Regions from separate parts of the Paenibacillus sp. PvR098 genome, predicted to be linked through region 2. Evidence: riboswitches for the same ligand, from Rfam matches in the RefSeq annotation. Region 2 holds a riboswitch; each other region holds the start of a gene.
The links. Region 2 has a riboswitch for cyclic di-AMP ahead of JOE45_RS15030 (3D domain-containing protein). Riboswitches for the same ligand answer to the same signal wherever they lie in the genome.

Region 1: another riboswitch for cyclic di-AMP. It lies ahead of JOE45_RS13010 (stalk domain-containing protein); the one in region 2 lies ahead of JOE45_RS15030 (3D domain-containing protein).
Region 3: another riboswitch for cyclic di-AMP. It lies ahead of JOE45_RS13640 (hypothetical protein); the one in region 2 lies ahead of JOE45_RS15030 (3D domain-containing protein).
Region 4: another riboswitch for cyclic di-AMP. It lies ahead of JOE45_RS22080 (TrkH family potassium uptake protein); the one in region 2 lies ahead of JOE45_RS15030 (3D domain-containing protein).

The regions. Positions count from the first base shown of each region.
Region 1 covers NZ_JAFIBU010000001.1:2,621,791-2,626,158, reverse strand. Annotated here, with positions in the region: gene JOE45_RS13015 (polysaccharide deacetylase family protein) at 51-743, opposite strand; gene JOE45_RS13010 (stalk domain-containing protein) at 887-1,726, opposite strand; cyclic di-AMP (ydaO/yuaA leader) riboswitch at 1,732-1,884, opposite strand; gene JOE45_RS13005 (DUF6483 family protein) at 2,041-2,742, shown strand; purine riboswitch at 2,872-2,973, shown strand; gene purE (5-(carboxyamino)imidazole ribonucleotide mutase) at 3,238-3,723, shown strand; gene purK (5-(carboxyamino)imidazole ribonucleotide synthase) at 3,720-4,368, shown strand, end outside.
Region 2 covers NZ_JAFIBU010000001.1:3,021,666-3,026,033, reverse strand. Annotated here, with positions in the region: gene JOE45_RS15040 (HD domain-containing protein) at 1-609, shown strand, start outside; gene JOE45_RS15035 (TatD family hydrolase) at 647-1,414, shown strand; cyclic di-AMP (ydaO/yuaA leader) riboswitch at 1,638-1,823, shown strand; gene JOE45_RS15030 (3D domain-containing protein) at 2,099-3,238, shown strand; gene rnmV (ribonuclease M5) at 3,347-3,901, shown strand; gene rsmA (16S rRNA (adenine(1518)-N(6)/adenine(1519)-N(6))-dimethyltransferase RsmA) at 3,898-4,368, shown strand, end outside.
Region 3 covers NZ_JAFIBU010000001.1:2,758,135-2,762,502, reverse strand. Annotated here, with positions in the region: gene JOE45_RS13655 (hypothetical protein) at 1-116, opposite strand, end outside; gene JOE45_RS13650 (hypothetical protein) at 434-682, shown strand; gene JOE45_RS13645 (sucrase ferredoxin) at 870-1,865, shown strand; cyclic di-AMP (ydaO/yuaA leader) riboswitch at 2,169-2,303, shown strand; gene JOE45_RS13640 (hypothetical protein) at 2,616-2,942, shown strand; gene JOE45_RS13635 (NAD(P)H-dependent oxidoreductase) at 3,268-3,942, opposite strand; gene JOE45_RS13630 (LacI family DNA-binding transcriptional regulator) at 4,251-4,368, shown strand, end outside.
Region 4 covers NZ_JAFIBU010000001.1:4,451,042-4,455,409, reverse strand. Annotated here, with positions in the region: gene JOE45_RS22085 (potassium channel family protein) at 1-598, opposite strand, end outside; gene JOE45_RS22080 (TrkH family potassium uptake protein) at 611-1,963, opposite strand; cyclic di-AMP (ydaO/yuaA leader) riboswitch at 2,031-2,171, opposite strand; gene JOE45_RS22075 (CPBP family intramembrane glutamic endopeptidase) at 2,398-4,080, shown strand; gene uvrC (excinuclease ABC subunit UvrC) at 3,992-4,368, opposite strand, start outside.

The DNA.
Region 1 (4,368 bases), 400 kb from region 2:
CATTTGTATGCATCAAAAACCAAAGCTTAAACGCAATATGGCCGGAACTGTCATTTTCGGGTTTTGGCAATCAAGTCAGACACCGTGACGAATCGGTACCCTCTTTGTGTAAGCTCCGGTAAAATTCGTTTGAGCGCCTCCACGGTCTGAGTACAGTCCCCTTGAAGATCGTGGAACAGAATGATATCACCGTTGTGAAGATTGTTAAGAACTTGACGGACGATGTTGTCTACGCCCGGTTTTTTCCAATCCTTAGTATCCTGATACCAAGACCACATGACCACCGTCAGCTTATCCTCCTTCACGGAGTGCAGCAGCGCATCGTTATAAAAGCCTCCGGGAGGGCGAAAAACATGCGGCATTTGTTCGGTTATATCAAAGATTACCTCCTGCGTTTGGCGAATCTCTTCTACGAGACGTTCCGGAGGGTAATTTTTCAAATAATGATGGTCAAAGGTGTGGTTGGCGATTTCGTGTCCCTCGTTCACTTCACGAATGGCGATAACCGGATACATCTGCACGCGTTTGCCGATCACGAAAAAAGTCGCTTTAGCTCCGTACTGGTTTAATAAATCCAAAATTTGCGGCGTAAACACGGGGTTGGGTCCGTCATCAAAGGTTAGGGCGATCAGCTTCTGGTCCGTTTCTACGTTCCATACGACTTCACTGTTCTGGGGAGCAGCGGCACCGGTAAGAAAAGTGAACACCAAGCAAAGCATAAGCATACGAATTCGACGACGCATGAAATTTCCACCTCCGTTCTGACCTGACCAAACTTAGGGTTTGGCCTTCCGACCCAAAGTATACGGCGAGTTCGGCAGCCAAAAAAAAGCAGTCGCCTCAGCTGAGACGACTGCTTTTGATAATGGATGAGAAACAAATAATATCAGGAACCTACAACATATACTTTCACTTGCTGAATACCGAACGTTCTTGCTTCGCTCTTGCTCTCGGGCAGGAAAATATCAATGCGGTTACCTTTTACGGCACCACCCGTATCGGTTGCCATAGCGTACATCCCGCCGGCAGGAAGACCGTCATACGTGTAACCCTCCACATACACCTTAGATCCGAGCGGAATGACGGACGGGTCCACAGCAATAGTACCCAGCCGAAGCGCGTTGCCCATATAGTCCAGCCCTGCATAACCGCCGTTCTCATCTGCAGATGCGGTGTATGCCGTCGCTTTGGCTTCAATCATTTTGGAGTAATTCATCACAGAGTTCACTGATCTATACCAAGCGGGCGCATGGTATTGTCCATCTGCGCTCAGTATCGCAATCCGGTTAACTTTGTCCCACTGTGTTTTGATGCCGAAGGAATCGGAAATCAGTCGAAAGGGGACGTAGACACGCCCATCTACAAACTTGGCAGTGTCTTTAATTCGGGTCGGTTTTCCATTGACGGTAATGATAGGATCACCTGTAGTGAACGAAACGGTTTTGTCAGCGTTCTTCATTGTAATGGTGAATTGGGAACCGTCTTGTTTCCAGTGGAGCTTGTACCCGAGCTTGTCCGTAACCGCTCTTGCAGGGACTTGGAGCTTATGATTCTCATCCACGAAAGGCTGTGCATCCGGGAATGCCACCAGCTTTTCATTCACCTGTACCTTGACATCGTGGGCCACACGCACAGGTTTTTCTGCATGCGCGGGCGAGGATACCTGAATCACGGCTGGTACGGCAAAGACGCACGCGAGAAGCATGTTTCTAAATCGGAACTTCATTATTGTATTCCTCCTGTTCATGCCTCCGAGGTTAGTTGTCGGGTTCGGGAAGAGGTTGTTCCCTAGCGCGCAGCAGTCATGCCTGCAAGCATTCACCCCAATTGCTCAGTCCCCCGTACGTACACAAAATAGGCTATACGATTCGGCTTTTAAAAATTTAACATAGGATGATTTCAGGTTCAATGCATAAAATCATCCAATGATTACCCGATAATGGAAATGCTTCTAGCCCGTAGTCCGGAAATTTTCCTCAGGTGGGATAATCCTGTACAATAAAATGAACGATATGGACACCATGGAGGGGGGAGGATCCCATGTATAGACGCGACTATCTCATGCGATTGATTGAGCAGACGACGGAAGTGCTGCATAAGGTGATGTTTGCGAGGAATAATCATCGATTGCAGGAAGCGCTCGAATTGTTAAATCAGGCGATGCGTCAATTGTTAGGACTAAACTCAAAGCTGGTACACGCATTATCTACTAAAGATTTACTCGCTTTGCTTTCAAAGGATGGAGATATCGATCAAGGAAAAGTGCTGGCCCTAGGGGATATGCTGAATGCCCAGGCCGCTGCACACGAAGAGAGCGGTCATACGGCTGAGGCGCGGAAAGCTGGCTTGAAGGTGCTTGAGATTCTGCTCTTCGCTAGAGAAATGGATTCCCGAGGGGAGCTGGCGGAACTGTTTCAAGCACGAATTGATACGTCACTTCAAGTTATAGGCCGCGCCCCCATGTCGATGGACACGCTGCATAAGCTGGTTTTTTATTATGACGACCATGGACAATACGGAAAAAGCGAGGATGTATTATTTCATTTATTGGAGGAATTACAAGAGGAAGAGCAGCGCACGGAGGAACTGGCGGCAGTCTTAGATGAAGGGATTCGTATGTATGAGCGCTGGCTGTCTGTCGAAGTAGAGCAGCTTAATGCTGGTAACCTAACGAAGATAGAAGTGGAAGAAGGGCTCGATGAACTAAAGAATATAAAAATAAAATATGTAAATATCAGGTAATATTCCAGTGAATAGGGTTTGAAATGCGAACTATTATTTGTGTCTTTTTAAAGAATGTTCGTCTTTCATAGTTGACATGGGGTGTTAAAGCCTGTTAAACTGAAAACGTAAGAAGAATGGAAAATAGATAGTGAAAAAGTCGAATAATCTCGTATATCGTCGGGAATAAGGCCCGAAAGTTTCTACCCGAAAACCTTAAATTTTTGGACTACGAGTGAGCGTTAGTTTTTAGAAGGTCAGCACATTGGTGCATGGCCTTAGCTTGCGCTTGTGGGTGTTCTTGTCGTCCTGCCGATAGACTGTGCGTAAGTGGTTCAGTATCTATCTAAAGGGCGTTTTGTTTTTTACGATAAAGAAAGTATATATTTTCAGCAGAGCTGAACAATTTCTTTATCACAAGAAAACCTACCTTTGAATCGCGGTCGCTCATCCATGAATGGCCTCGTTAAAGGTTTTCTTATATAACATTGATGATAACGACATGGAGGTTTACGGATGTCAGTTCTTGTAGGAGTCATTATGGGCAGCCAGTCCGACTGGGAAACGATGAAGCATGCATGCGATATGCTGGAGGAACTGGGTGTACCTTATGAGAAAAAGGTCGTTTCAGCACATCGTACGCCTGACCTGATGTTTGAATATGCGGCGTCAGCGGAAGAGCGGGGGCTGAAGGTCATTATCGCCGGGGCGGGAGGAGCTGCGCATCTGCCGGGTATGGTGGCGGCGAAAACGGTGCTTCCGGTCATCGGCGTTCCAGTCAAAACCTCCACGCTGAACGGCCTGGATTCACTGCTGTCGATCGTGCAGATGCCGGGTGGCGTTCCCGTGGCGACGGTGGCGATCGGCCATGCAGGAGCAACGAATGCCGGACTTCTCGCAGCACAGATCCTGGGAGCGTTTGATCCGGAGCTGCGGCGGAAAGTGACGCAAAGGCGGGAGCGTATCGCAGAGACGGTAATGGAAAAGAGCGTGCTGGAATGACGCAAGAAAAAGTGGCCAGCAAGGCATACGATCCAAATCGCGTGTATGCTCCGGGTGCAACGATCGGTATCCTTGGGGGCGGTCAGCTTGGCCGGATGCTGGCTTTAGCCGGACGCGCGATGGGTTACCGTTTTGTAACGCTGGATCCCATACCTGATGCGCCCTGCGGGCAGGTAGCCGATCAACAGATCGTCGCAGAATATCATGATGCGGCGGCAGCGAGGCAGCTAGCGCAGCAGGCGGATGTCATCACGTATGAATTCGAGAATGTAGACGCGGAAGTAACTTCTCTGTTGATGGCGGAATCGTACGTGCCGCAGGGCAGCAAGCTGCTCTACACCACGCAGCATCGCCTGCGCGAGAAACGGGCGATTGAATCGGCAGGAGTCAAGGTAGCGCCATATGCCGAGATCCGAAGCGTAGTGGAACTCCGTGAAGCGGTACTGAGATTCGGAACGCCCTGCGTGCTCAAAACGGCGACTGGCGGCTACGACGGTAAAGGCCAATGGGTCATTCGCTCGTTGGAAGAGGTACAGGATGCCTATGATACTTTGAGCAAGGCGAAGACGGAGCTGGTGTTGGAGCAGTTCATCCGTTTCGATAAAGAAATATCCGTCATTGCAGCCAGAAGCCCGCGGGGGGAAG
Region 2 (4,368 bases):
TATTGGCAGGTCTATTTTCACCCGGTAACCCGTAGTGCGGAAGTGGTGCTGCATAACATTTTTCAAAGAGCGAAACGGCTTCATGAAGAAGGGTATCCGTTTGAATTCATGATCTCGCCTCTGCTGAAGCTCTTTAAACAACAGCTGACGGTAGAGGAATATTATTTCTTGGATGAGGCGTTGATGCAAACCGTACTGATGCAGTGGTCCTTGGAGAACGACCCGATACTCTCCGATTTATGTTCCCGCTTTTTGCAGCGGCGCCTGTTCAAATATGTAACATTTGACCAGTTAGATACCGGGCTGATTGAACGATTGGGAAGCTTGATGCGAAGCTTTGGCATCAATCCGGATTATTACATGGAAATTGATTTCCCATCCGATCTATCGTATGATGTGTACCGTCCGGGGGAGCAAGATGAGAAGCTTCCTATATTGCTTCTGGATTCAAAGAATACATTAACCGAAATTTCCCGCAGATCGGAGATTGTTCGCTCGATCAGCGGCATCCATATGGGTAAATTCCATTTGTATTACCCCTATGAATTACTGCTGAATCATTATGAGGAACTGGATGCAGACGTCCGGATGCTGTTGGGATTATCCTAAATCAACTCATCAAAATGATGAAAAAAAGGAGTACGCTATGCTGATCGACAGTCATGTGCATTTGAACGCGCAAGCCTTCGATGAAGATCGACACGAAGTGATTGAGAGGGCAAGAGAGAACGGAATTCGTCGAATGATCAATGTCGGATTTAATCGGGAGACCATTCCTAGCTCTATCGCTTTGGCGGAGCAGTATGATTTTATATATTCCACTGTTGGTTGGCATCCGACGGACGCAAAGGACATGACGCAGGAGGATTTGGAGTGGATCGAATCGCTTTGCAGTCATGACAAGGTGGTGGCCATTGGGGAAATCGGGTTGGACTATTATTGGGACACGTCCCCGAGGGATATACAAGCCCATGTGTTTCGGGAACAAATCCGAATTGCTCGTAAGCTCGGTATGCCGATCGTCATCCATAACCGGGATGCGCATCACGACATCGTGCAAATCTTGCGGGAGGAGAAGGCGGCTGAGGTCGGCGGCGTGATGCATTGTTATTCCGGAAGCTGGGAAACGGCGAAAATGTGCCTGGATATGAATTTTTATATCTCTTTCGGCGGACCTGTCACGTTTAAGAATGCAAAGCAGCCCAAGGAAGTGCTGGAGAAGGTTCCGTTGGATCGACTGCTGATTGAAACGGACGCTCCTTATCTCGCTCCCCATCCGTATCGGGGCAAGCGAAACGAGTCGTCTTATGTTCGACTTGTAGCCGAAACGGCTGCCCAAATCAAAGGCATTTCGCTGGAAGAGTTGGCTGAGATTACCTCAAGGAATGCTGTTTCAATTTTTGGTATAAAGTGAATTATCGCACAAAAGAGGACATGCCTTTTTTTATCCAAAACAAGATAAACGAAGAAAACAAGACTAAAACCGTACCCGCCGAAGAGAAAGATGGTTTTTGTTCTATAATTTCCGAAAATTAACGAAAAACAAGTGAAAACCAAGCTTTTTTACAAAGTTTGTATACTTTACAACTCTAGCCTTCGCATCGTACACTCAATATTAACTTCATACGATTGCCAAATTTCCAACATCGCTGAGTTCCGTAAGGGAACGGGGGAACCGCATCGCGGACGTCAAACGTTACGCTGTTTGATGAATGGGGTGTTTTTTAAGGGGTGAATCTTGGGGCAGATAGCTGCTCCCGAGTAGGGCGACTCTCAAGTCCGAATCCGTCAGCTAACCTCGTAAGCGTTCTGAGAGAGGTAACGATTGTCGTCGGCTTCTATTTTCATTTTCGGAAAATGAGAAAAGTCACGGGAAGGTTCCTCTTCTCCGCTGACTTTTTTTGCATTCCCCGAAAATGGGATAAATGTCCAAGCCAGTTCATACAATGAGATCCAAGGGAGGTGGCTTTGGGGAAGTGCGGTTCTGAGGCCGTTGAAGTAACGTTGGTAATTTGGAGAAGAAAAAACTTTACCATAGTCGCGTCAGATCAAATCAACATAACACTCGGATGGCGGGGCTTTAAGGAGGACCGAACAAGTGGGAGTTGTGACACCAGAACAAACCCATGAAAGACGATCATCCAGCTTGTCCTTCGCATTGCGATGGAAGCATGAAAACTTGCGTATGATATCGATCATTGCACTCATATTATTCGCTATGACTTTCATGTTGTTGATCATGTTTTACGGTACGTCAATCAAAAACGTATCGGTCGTTGTAGACGGAACGGAAAAAACGTTCCAGACGAAAGAATCAGTTCTGCAGCGCATACTGGATGAGCAAGGCATCTCTGTCGGCGAACACGACCGTGTGTCGCATTCTCTGGAGGCTTCGATGGAATCGGGAGACCGAATCATTATCGAGAAAGCCAAACCAGTTCAATTGACAGACGGCGGACAAACAAAGACCGTATATACGACAGGGAAAACGGTGGAACAACTGTTCGCAGATCTACAAATCACACTTAGTGAACTCGATAAAGTGACGCCCGCATTGGATTCGGTGATAGATGAAAATAGCGAAGTCAAGATAGTCCGTATTAAGAAAGATGTCGAGGAAATTCAAGAGCCGATCGCTTTCGATACGGTGAAGAAGAACGAACCGAAGCTGATCAGAGGCAAAGAGCAGATTGTTCAAGAAGGACAAGAAGGCATTCTTCTCAAGAAGAAGGAAAAAGTGTTTGAAAACGGTGTGCTCGTATCCGAACAAATCGTCGATGAAAAGATTCAAACCGAAAGTGTTCAAAAAATTATTGCGGTCGGAACGAAGAATCCGGTAGTGGTATTATCTTCGTCTTCGCCTACCATGGAAGAGTTGACCAAAAACGGAGTGAAATTCGACGTTAAGCAGGTCCTCAATAACGTGAAACTGACTGCTTATAGCGCGGGGCCGGCATCAACAGGCAAGGATCCCGATCATCCGCAGTATGGAATCACGGCATCAGGTGCGAGAGTAACGGAAGGTCGCACGATTGCGGTTGATCCCAAAGTCATTCCGATGGGCTGGTGGGTTTACATTGAAGGTCTTGGCTTCCGCAGAGCGGAAGACACCGGAGGTGCAGTCAAGGGGAATAAAATCGACGTTTATTTCGAAAGCCATGATTATGCCGTACGCTTCGGTACAAAACAAGGCAAGACCGTATATGTCATCGGTCCAAAGAAACCGTCGGTTGATTAAGGACGGGCAATTAGGGCAGACTCATCATATATAGAACAGATCAAGAAGAGGTACGGTTAACGTCCCTCTTCTTTTCTCTTGTTACGAAAGAGGGTTCGAACGGATAGTATGATCAAAGAGATTATTGTTGTCGAAGGCAAAGACGATACGGTCGCAATCAAACGGGCCGTTGAAGCGGAAACGATCGAAACTGGCGGTTCCGCAATCAATAAAGAAGTGCTGAAACGTATCCGGCTCGCCCAGGAGCGAAGAGGCGTGATCATTTTTACGGACCCTGATCACGCGGGTGAGAGGATACGTAAAATCATCGTCAAAGAAGTGCCGGGCTGTAAGCATGCGTTCTTAACACAGGAGGCGGCCACCAGCCGTGGTGATATCGGAGTAGAGAACGCATCGGTGGAAGCGATTCGTTCGGCGCTTGCGAATGTACGCACCGATTATATGGCGCAAGGCACAGAAATAGACTGGGACGATCTGATGGAAGCCGGGCTGATCGTTAACCCGGCTGCAGCCGCGAGAAGGCTCGAGATGGGCAAGCGACTCGGCATCGGATATTGTAACGGAAAGCAGTTCTACCATCGCTGCCGCATGTTTCAAATTACTAAAGAAGAATTTGAGGCGGCGCGGCGGCATCTGGATGAAAAAGAGGGTGAAAAGCCATGAGTTCAAACCGGTATACAGACACTGCGGGGACGGGACAAGCCTCTCCGGAAGATATTGCTTCGCCGAAACGAACCAAAGAGCTGCTGCAGAAGTACGGCTTAACCTTGAAGAAAAGCTTAGGTCAAAATTTCCTTATTGATCACAATATATTGCACAAAATCGTTTCTGCGGCGGATTTGCAGCCCGACAAGGGGGCGCTGGAAATCGGTCCTGGGATCGGCGCCTTGACGCAGCAGTTGGCCAAGATGGCAGGCCGTGTAGTAGCCGTCGAGATCGATCAACGACTGCTGCCGATGCTCGAAGAGACGTTGTCTCCCTATCCTCATACTGCCGTCGTACATGGTGATGTGCTTAAGGTTGATCTGAAAGAGTTATTCGAGAAGCACTTCCAAGGCGTATCGCAGGTGAGTGTAGTTGCTAATCTTCCTTACTATGTGACCACTCCCATCATCATGAAGCTGCTCGAA
Region 3 (4,368 bases), 260 kb from region 2:
TCTTCATCGGGATTATGGATCGCATTTGTTGTACCGTCCTCTACGATGGTTCTTTCTTTATACCGATCATTATTAGCCTGAACTTTAGCATACGTTTCCAATGTTTCATCTGCCATATTCTTTGCTCCTTCTGGTCATCGTTGACCCTTAAAGTGTGTAGCGAGTAGTTCACCCACTGTAGTGTGTCTTTAATAATTAAAAGCTATGTGTAACTGTCCAGCAGCTCCAGCGTTTGCCGGAAACATATACAAAGCCCACAAGGACATTTTTAAAGCGAACAAATTAGCTCGCGTATATTCGAACCACCCCAGATACCACGAATAATTTATTCTAGCGAATCATTTGGTTGCAGCAAAGCAGCAACTTTTCGGTATAGTAAAAGCGTCTAATGAGTAGTGAAAAAATGAATGGTCATATAAGAAGGAGGAGCACAGTGGGAAATAACGTATATAAGGTATCGGGAATGATCTTTATGATCACAAGTGGAATATTGTACACTGCGGAAAGAATTGTTGAAAAGCTTTCTGCAGCCATGGTGGCAGCAGGGTATGCTTCCGGCGGAATAGGAACGGATAGAACCGTGAATTACTCCCATTTTTTTGAGAACTTTTTTGTCTGGTTTTTTCTCTTTATTGGATTCATTTTATTGGCTTACGGATTCCCAAAAGACAGAAATGAATGATCGAGCCGGTGAGATTCAGGGTGGATAACCTGCTTCTCCTCGGATTTTAATTTGGGCAGTGGGTTAGAGAAGTCTTGACAATGATATTGATTATCATTACCATATACTCATGACTATAATGATAATAATTATCAATATCATTTGGGTTGGTGAAAATGAACGATCTAAATGGTCTAGGAGGCTAAGAGTGGAAACCAAATCTGTTATTGAAGATAAGTGTGTGGGTGATTGCAACAAGCAGGACTTGTGTGCTTCGGTCTCCAAAATGGTTCGGGAGGATCCCATCGGTTCGGCAGCCATGCATGAACGTTATTTGTTCGTCGAAGTGCCGGTTCCCTGGGATTATGATGTCAAAGCTTCCAAGCATTTTCCGAAGGGCTTTATTGAAGTACTCAAAAGGGCAGCGGAGAATGAGCAGGATTTTCGTTTTTTGTCGTTTGTATCGGATGCTCATCCCTCACCCGCAGGATACAGAAGAGTGATGTATTATCAGAAGCCATCTTCCCCGTTTGCAGGGTATGAGAAGAAAGAATATGTCGTTCCCGCAGCAGAGTTAAACGTGTTAGCTGAGGCGCTTCTAAATGGCTCCGAACCTATGGATCGTTTTGAACCCTATGCGTTTGATGGTGATCATGTTAGGGATTTGTTTGTCTGTACACATGGAAGTCATGATGTGTGCTGCGGTAAGTTTGGTTACCCAATGTATAAAATACTTGAAGAGAATTATGCCGCGAAATCGTCTGGAAAGCTCAGAGTCTGGCGCGTCAGTCATTTTGGCGGTCATCGGCATGCGCCTACGATCGCCGATTTGCCCGAAGGGCGCTATTGGGCTCAAGTGGAGCCGGAAGATCTTGACACGCTTGTTCTTCGTCAAGGGCCATTTGCTCATATTTCCCGAAAATACCGGGGGTGGGGCGGTATTGGAAAATATGAGCAAATGGTCGAGCGTGAGATATTCATTCGTGAAGGTTGGAGTTGGATTGACTACAACAAGAAAGGCACGGTGTTGAAGGAGGAAGGACATTCCATGGTGGTGAGAATAGATTATTCTTCGGCTGACGGGGCGGTTTCTGGAACATATGAAGGAACGGTTGTTCCCACAGGCAGCGTCAAAATGGGCGGTTGTGGAAGTGAAGTGAAAGATGTTCAGCAATACAATGTTCTTAATGTAATGAAGCTCTAATCCATAAGGCAGCAGAGAACAAGGGGACACCCGCCGCGGATCAAGGAAGGCGGCACAGGAGGAAAGAACGATAAAGCATAAGATGGGGAAACGAAAGTCCCTGCCGATCCCCAGAAGAATAGATTAGGTATTTGGGTGATCATGCTGCTTTTACTTTTATTGGTACTCTCAGAATCATATTTTGGATAAAAAAGGGAGGATGTGATAATTTACAGGAGTTCCTCTAAGGAATCTTTTCAAAAAAATGGTATAAATAGTAGTGAAAGTGTTTCTTTGATTGACTAAGGTTTAACTATTATGTATTATTAGAATACGCTTAATTTCCGATTACCTTAATTGGAAAGCGGGGGAACCATTTTTTTGGGGCGAATCAAGATTGTAGGGAACCATCTTTCCCGAGCCCGACAGCTAACCTCGTCAGCAGTTAGATGGGTCAAATTCGTTTTTAGCGAATAAATGTATATACATTGACCCGTATAGCGGGTCTTTTATTTTTTAGGCCCGTTAATAGCTAGTGACCGTTGGATGAATCCACGATCATGCTGCTCATTACGGGTTTTTTGATGTGGTAAGTAAGCTTTAAAGGGGGCGCTGTCGCGAAGGGATATTCCTTGAGATAAGGAGATTTGATCAATCATGATTATGAAAACAAAAGACGGAAAAGTCGTCGAGATCTTAAGAATCTAGTAGAGAAGAGGTCCTAATATAAACGGAAAAGCAAGGATATAGAGATAACGAAAGGAAGATGTCATGATCCAGAGAATTAGTGCCGCTCATTTACAGCAGCTTTCTAAAGAACAAGAAGTAAAGCTTCGTAATCAATGGATTCCGCAAGAAGGAGAATACATCTTCTTCAGCGGACAAGAAGAGATGATTTATTACCTGGGCGGCGTTCAGAAGGATAGGTCGCTTCCACTGCTGACGATTGGACAAATGCTGGCGTATATACATAAATACGAGCATTCGGTTTGTATTGATCGCCAATCTAACGAATGGAAAATAACGACTTCAAAGCATGAAGTGAAAGCACCCGAGCTATGCGATGCTCTATGGGAAGCCACGAAATCCCACTTATAGCCTTTGTGCTGCTATCCGTACTCAATTCCAGCGCATTTTCTTTACTGGTTACCATTCTATTAACCATCTGGTGTATTAAGAAAGGTAATTGGTATGCTCCTCCGATACTAACCGTTGCTATTATCCCTTATTTTATGCAGAGCTCTGACTCCTGGCTCATTCCTATATCTGTGGGTGTTTCCTTACTTGGAGTGCTCGCTGTGATCGATGTTGTCGAAAAAAGGCTTGGCCATGAAACGACCTCGCTCCGGTAAATCATTACTGGACTAGGTCGTTTCGTACGACTCTGCTCCTTATAGCGTTTTTTTTGACGCGGTTATGCTGCTTACTTTACCCACTGAACAATATCCTCTATGCTTTGTCTTGTTTTTGGACGGTGCGGGTCCTGAGCCCGGTATCCAAACGCTGCCATCACCGATATATCCAGATTCCCGTTTTCCAACAAGCCTTCTTCATCAAGGATCTGATGTACCTCATCAAATTGGAACCCTTCGATAGGACAGGAATCGATTCCGATCAGAGCCGCCGCGGTCATCATATTGGCAAGGGCGATATACGTTTGCTTACAAGCCCAATCGAACAAGGTGCGCTCATTTTCAAGCAAATGAAGATCTGATTCCTGGAATTTTCTATACACGGTCGGGATGCGTTCCAGCGCTTCATCGGTCATGTTTTTCACATTTTTACACAGGTTGAATACATAATCAGAATCGTATCTTACGTTTCTACGGGCGAGAATAATCACAAAATGACTAGCGGTTGGCAGTTGTCCCTGGGCTCCCCAGGAAACTTGCTTTAGCTTTTCTCTCAATCGTTCATTTTGGATGATTAAGAACTTCCATGGCTCAAAACCGACGGAGCTTGGAGACAATCTCCCTGTTTCCAAAATAAATCGAAAATCCTCCTCCGATATTTTTCTCGTCGGGTCGAATTGTTTTGTGGCATGTCGGAAATAGAAGGCGTCCAGTATATCTTGTTTTTTGGTCGTTGTGTGGTTCATGGTTCATTCTTCCTTTCCATGCTGTTCATGATCTTTACATCATACCATAATTCCCCCGTCCTGCTTAAATCACCATAACCATTGACAAGGTATGCTGCTGATAAAGCTTAATATTATCCACAGATTTATCCACATCATTCACAGGAAGCTTATCCACATTGTATACATATTTTTTGATCTATATCCACATATCCACAGCTCAAGTTGTCCACATGTGACTATCTTTACTGCTTGCCTTCTGCAACTGCAATCATTAAGATATAGTTTTGAGATATACAATCATCCTTAAACCGTGATAAGAGGTAGTTATGGCGACTATTCATGATGTGGCGAAGAAGGCGGGAGTATCCGTAACGACGGTTTCCCGCGTGTTGAACAACCGTGGTTATATCAGCGAGGCGACCCGGAGCAAAGTGTACCAAACGA
Region 4 (4,368 bases), 1.4 Mb from region 2:
CCCGCTCTTCAATCGTATCTATGGCTGTAGGAGCGATAATGACACCGCTCTTTTTATTGATCGCCACGACACTGCAGCCATAACGCGCCCTAGGGTCGAGCTCCTTCAGCGACCTTCCGGCAAGCCGTTTAGGCACGGCAAGCTCGGCAATCGTATATTCATCGGACAGCTCAATATAGTCAAGCAGATTGGGAGAAACCAATTGATGGGCTACGCGGACCCCCATATCCCGTTCAGGAAAGATAATGCGGTCCACCCCGATTTTGTTGAGCACTTTACCATGCAGCTCGGACAGCGCTTTGGCTACGACGGTTTTTACCCCAATATCCTTTAGCAGAATCGCGGTAAGGATGCTGGCTTGAATATCGTTACCGATCGCCACCACCACGCAATCGAAATTCCGTATCCCCAGTGATCGGATGACCTCTTCCTCGGTTGAATCCGCCACTACCACGTGCGTCAGCTTATCGCTCATCTCCTCCACCGCTTCCTCGTCCATATCGATGCCAAGCACCTCATGACCAAGGTTAAGGAGTTCCATAGCAAGACTGGAGCCAAATCTCCCTAATCCGATAACTGCATATTGTGTGTTTTTCATGTTTCCGTTCCCCTATCCGATCGTAATTTTACCTTCTGGGTATCTGTATAATTCCTTCTCTGTCTTCGGTCCCAGCGCGTAAGCCAGAGTTAGCGGACCTAAGCGGCCGGCAAACATGGTAAGTGCGATGAGAATTTTGCCAAGGTCCGATAAATCCGGAGTCAGCCCCATCGACAAGCCCACGGTTGCGAAGGCTGAGGTTACTTCAAACAAGATCATCAAGAACGCATGATTCTCGGTCGTTGCAAGAATCATCGTCACCAGGATGATAAGCGCGATGGCGACGAGCGTAAGCGTAACGGCCTTCAGAATCCTCTCTTTGCCGAGCCGGTAACGAAAGAAAACGATATCTTCCTTTCCGCGTATCATCGCCATCATGGCGCCAACCAGGGTAGTAAAGGTCGTCGTTTTGATACCGCCGCCCGTAGAGCCAGGCGAAGCTCCAATGAACATTAGAATAATGATAAAAAATTGCGTCGCCTGCCTCAGCCCTGCAATATCAAGTGAATTGGCGCCAGCCGTCCGCGGCGTAACGGATTGAAACAGCGAGGCAAGAATTTTACCGGACCAGCTGAGCGAACCGAGCGTTCTTGGATTTGTAAATTCAAAGATGAATATAACAATCGCTCCGACTCCGATCAGAATGCCGGTAGCGCTTAGCACCACTTTTGAATGAAGAGACAGCCTTTTATTTTTTCTAAAATCCATGAGATCCGACATAACGACGAAACCAATTCCGCCCAAAATAATGAGTCCCATCGCAACCGCATTGATTATGGGATCCTCCGCATACGCTGTCAGACTGCTAAACTTTCCCGTCACCGGTCCGAATAAATCGAAACCGGCATTATTAAAGAAGGAAACGGCATGAAAAATTCCGTAATAGGCCGCCTTTTGCGGGCCCAAATCAACCGACCAACGTGCAGCGAAAATAACCGCGGCTACCAATTCGATCGTCAGTGAATAGAGAAGCACCTTACGGATCAAGCGTACAATGCCTTCCATGCTGCTTTGATTCAGCGCTTCTTGCAATATAAGCTTTTCCTTCAGTGATATTCGTTTTTTCAGCGCAAACGCGAACAAGGTGGCCATCGTCATAAAACCAAGTCCGCCGACTTGGATTAATAAAATAATGACGATCTGTCCGAACAAAGAAAAATGGGTGCCCGTATCCACAACGATAAGCCCTGTAACACAAGTTGCGGAGGTGGCCGTAAAGAAAGCGTCCAGAAAGGGCATCGGTACACCTTTCGCCGCGGCCACCGGAAGCGACAGCAGAATGGACCCGATCAAGATAATGAAAGCAAAACCGATGACCAAAATTTGCGGAGGTGTAAGCTCGAATTTTTGGGTGATGGATTTCATGAATGGCACCCCTGTTTCTGTGTTTCAGGCAACAAAAAAAGACACTGGAAACCCAATGTCAAATTAAGGTTCCTGTAATTCAAGCCTACGAGGTTAGCTGACGGATTCGGATGTACAGGCACCCTATCAGCGGCTCACGGCCTGCTGAATTCACCCCTTAAACTCATGGTTCCCCCGTTTTCCTAAAGAAATTCGGCTCATTATTCGATTGATATGAATTATAATCCTCTTTTCATTGAAGTACAAAGCCCTTATTTACGTAAATGCGCCGGATTTCGCAATATTACGACATATGTAAGCGCTTCTATTGATACAGCACTTTGCTTTGCTGAATATTACCTCGTGTAGCTCTTGTTATCATTGGATTTGCTTGTGGCATGTGTGCTACCTTAAAAGAATAGACTGTTATTATCCCATCCCCTAAGGAGCCTTTCATGCCGAAAAGACGAACCGAACCTCCATTGCTGCTTCTAGCTGTCCTTGGCCTGATGCTGTACCTTGGCGTCACGTTTGCCTCCGCCCTTCAAGAAGGGACAACCCGGCTCGAGGACGATCACGCAGGTCACCCTATCGTTACTAAGCAGCAAGCGGCGGATGCCGCTGTCCAGTTCATCGAAAGCCGCTTTATATTAGGACAAGACACAGAAGCATACACCTTGTACCAATCTTATCCCGTGAGAAACGGTTATCTGCTGAAAGAACAGTTGTACGATGATTACGAGAAAAAATATGAAGAGCGATTCCCCCTTGAATTTTTCGAGGTGGAGATCAACGACCGCGAGAAGGGCGTAACGTACTATGTGGCCGTGAATTATAAAAGCCTGCAGGTGTTCGGATTCATGATGAACCGATCCTCAGCAGCACGGAGCGACTCCGTAAGCGCGCCGACTTCCGATCCGCTGAAGGCAGCGCAGGACGCTATTCGGGAGATGGGCTATCATCCGGCCCAATTTACACTTACGGGCGAAACCGCACGAGCCGGGAATGGAAGCCTGATTTTTCGCAGCAGCACGGAGCGGATCGGCGAAACTCCATTAGAGCTTCACCTTAAAGTAGCAAACGGCAGAGTCACGGCGTTTCAGCCGACATTCCCTGTTCCGGATACGTTTATCGCTTGGCAGGAGGCGCAGGACGACCGATCCGCCCTCATGACGCGTATCAGCATGGGGATCACACTTGTGTTCACGCTCGTCGCGCTAATCATGGTTGTTAGGCGCCGCCGTGAAATCCTATATGCGCGAGGTGCGCTTCTCACGCTCTTCTTTCTGGTCATTTATATCGCCAACAATTTTAATATGCTGCCTGCGTTTCGAACGATGCACGGGAGCGGACCGTCCGAACCCGGCGCTCTCTTTTACCTGTGGTTTTCGAATATTTTTGTAGGGGCCATGGCCGTTTCGACGTATTTGGCTTTGTCTGCGGGACGACAGTTGTGGCTCGACCGCGGATGGAACCCGTGGCCGGTATGGAGGGACACGGTTTTTGGCAATGAGGTATGGAAAGCGACGGTAAGAGGGTACTTGCTCTGCTTGTTCATTCTCGGATTGCAGCAAACGATGTTCTTCATCGGAGCCGAAGCATTCGACGTGTGGACGGTCAGCGATCCGACAGACTCTGTCTATAATATGACTTACCCCGGCGTTTTCCCATTAATGGCATGGGTCGCTTCCATCTCTGAGGAGGCGGTTTACCGGCTGCTTGGCATTGCCGTTACGCTTAAGCTGACGCGCAGCCGTTTCTTGGCCGTGCTGCTGCCAAGCGTCATCTGGGCAATGAGCCATACCCAGTATCCCGTTTATCCGGTTTATACGCGATTGGTGGAGGTCACAGTCATTGGATTGATTTTCGGCTATGTATTCTTGAAATACGGCTTTCTGACCGCTTTGTTCACGCATGCGTCCATGAACAGCATCCTGATGGGGCTCTCGATTATGTTCATCGGAGAGCCCGGACAGGTCGCTGTCGGCGCAGCTTATTTGGCGGCTCCCGCAGCTATCGGCTGGCTGCTTTCTAGGCTGCACGCCAGATTCAATCGACGGCCTCCGTCGTTTCCCCGGGCAGACCCGTCACCGGCTCCGGGGCCGCATCCGGGCTCGGGCCGTTTAACGCCTTTATAATTTGCGCTGCAAGCTTTACACCGATTCCAAGAGGCTTAAAGTCTTCGGGCTGAGCCTCTTTTATTTTTTTCAGTGAGCCAAAATGCTTCAACATCGCCTTGCGCCGCTTCTCCCCAATGCCAGGGATGGCATCAAGCTGGGACACGACCATCGACTTCGCGCGTGTTTCCCGGTGGAAAGTGATGGCGAAGCGGTGAACCTCCTCTTGGATACGCTGCAGCAAATAAAACTCTTGACTGTCACGCGGCAGAGGTACGACCTCGGCAGGGTCTCCCATTAGCAGCTGCG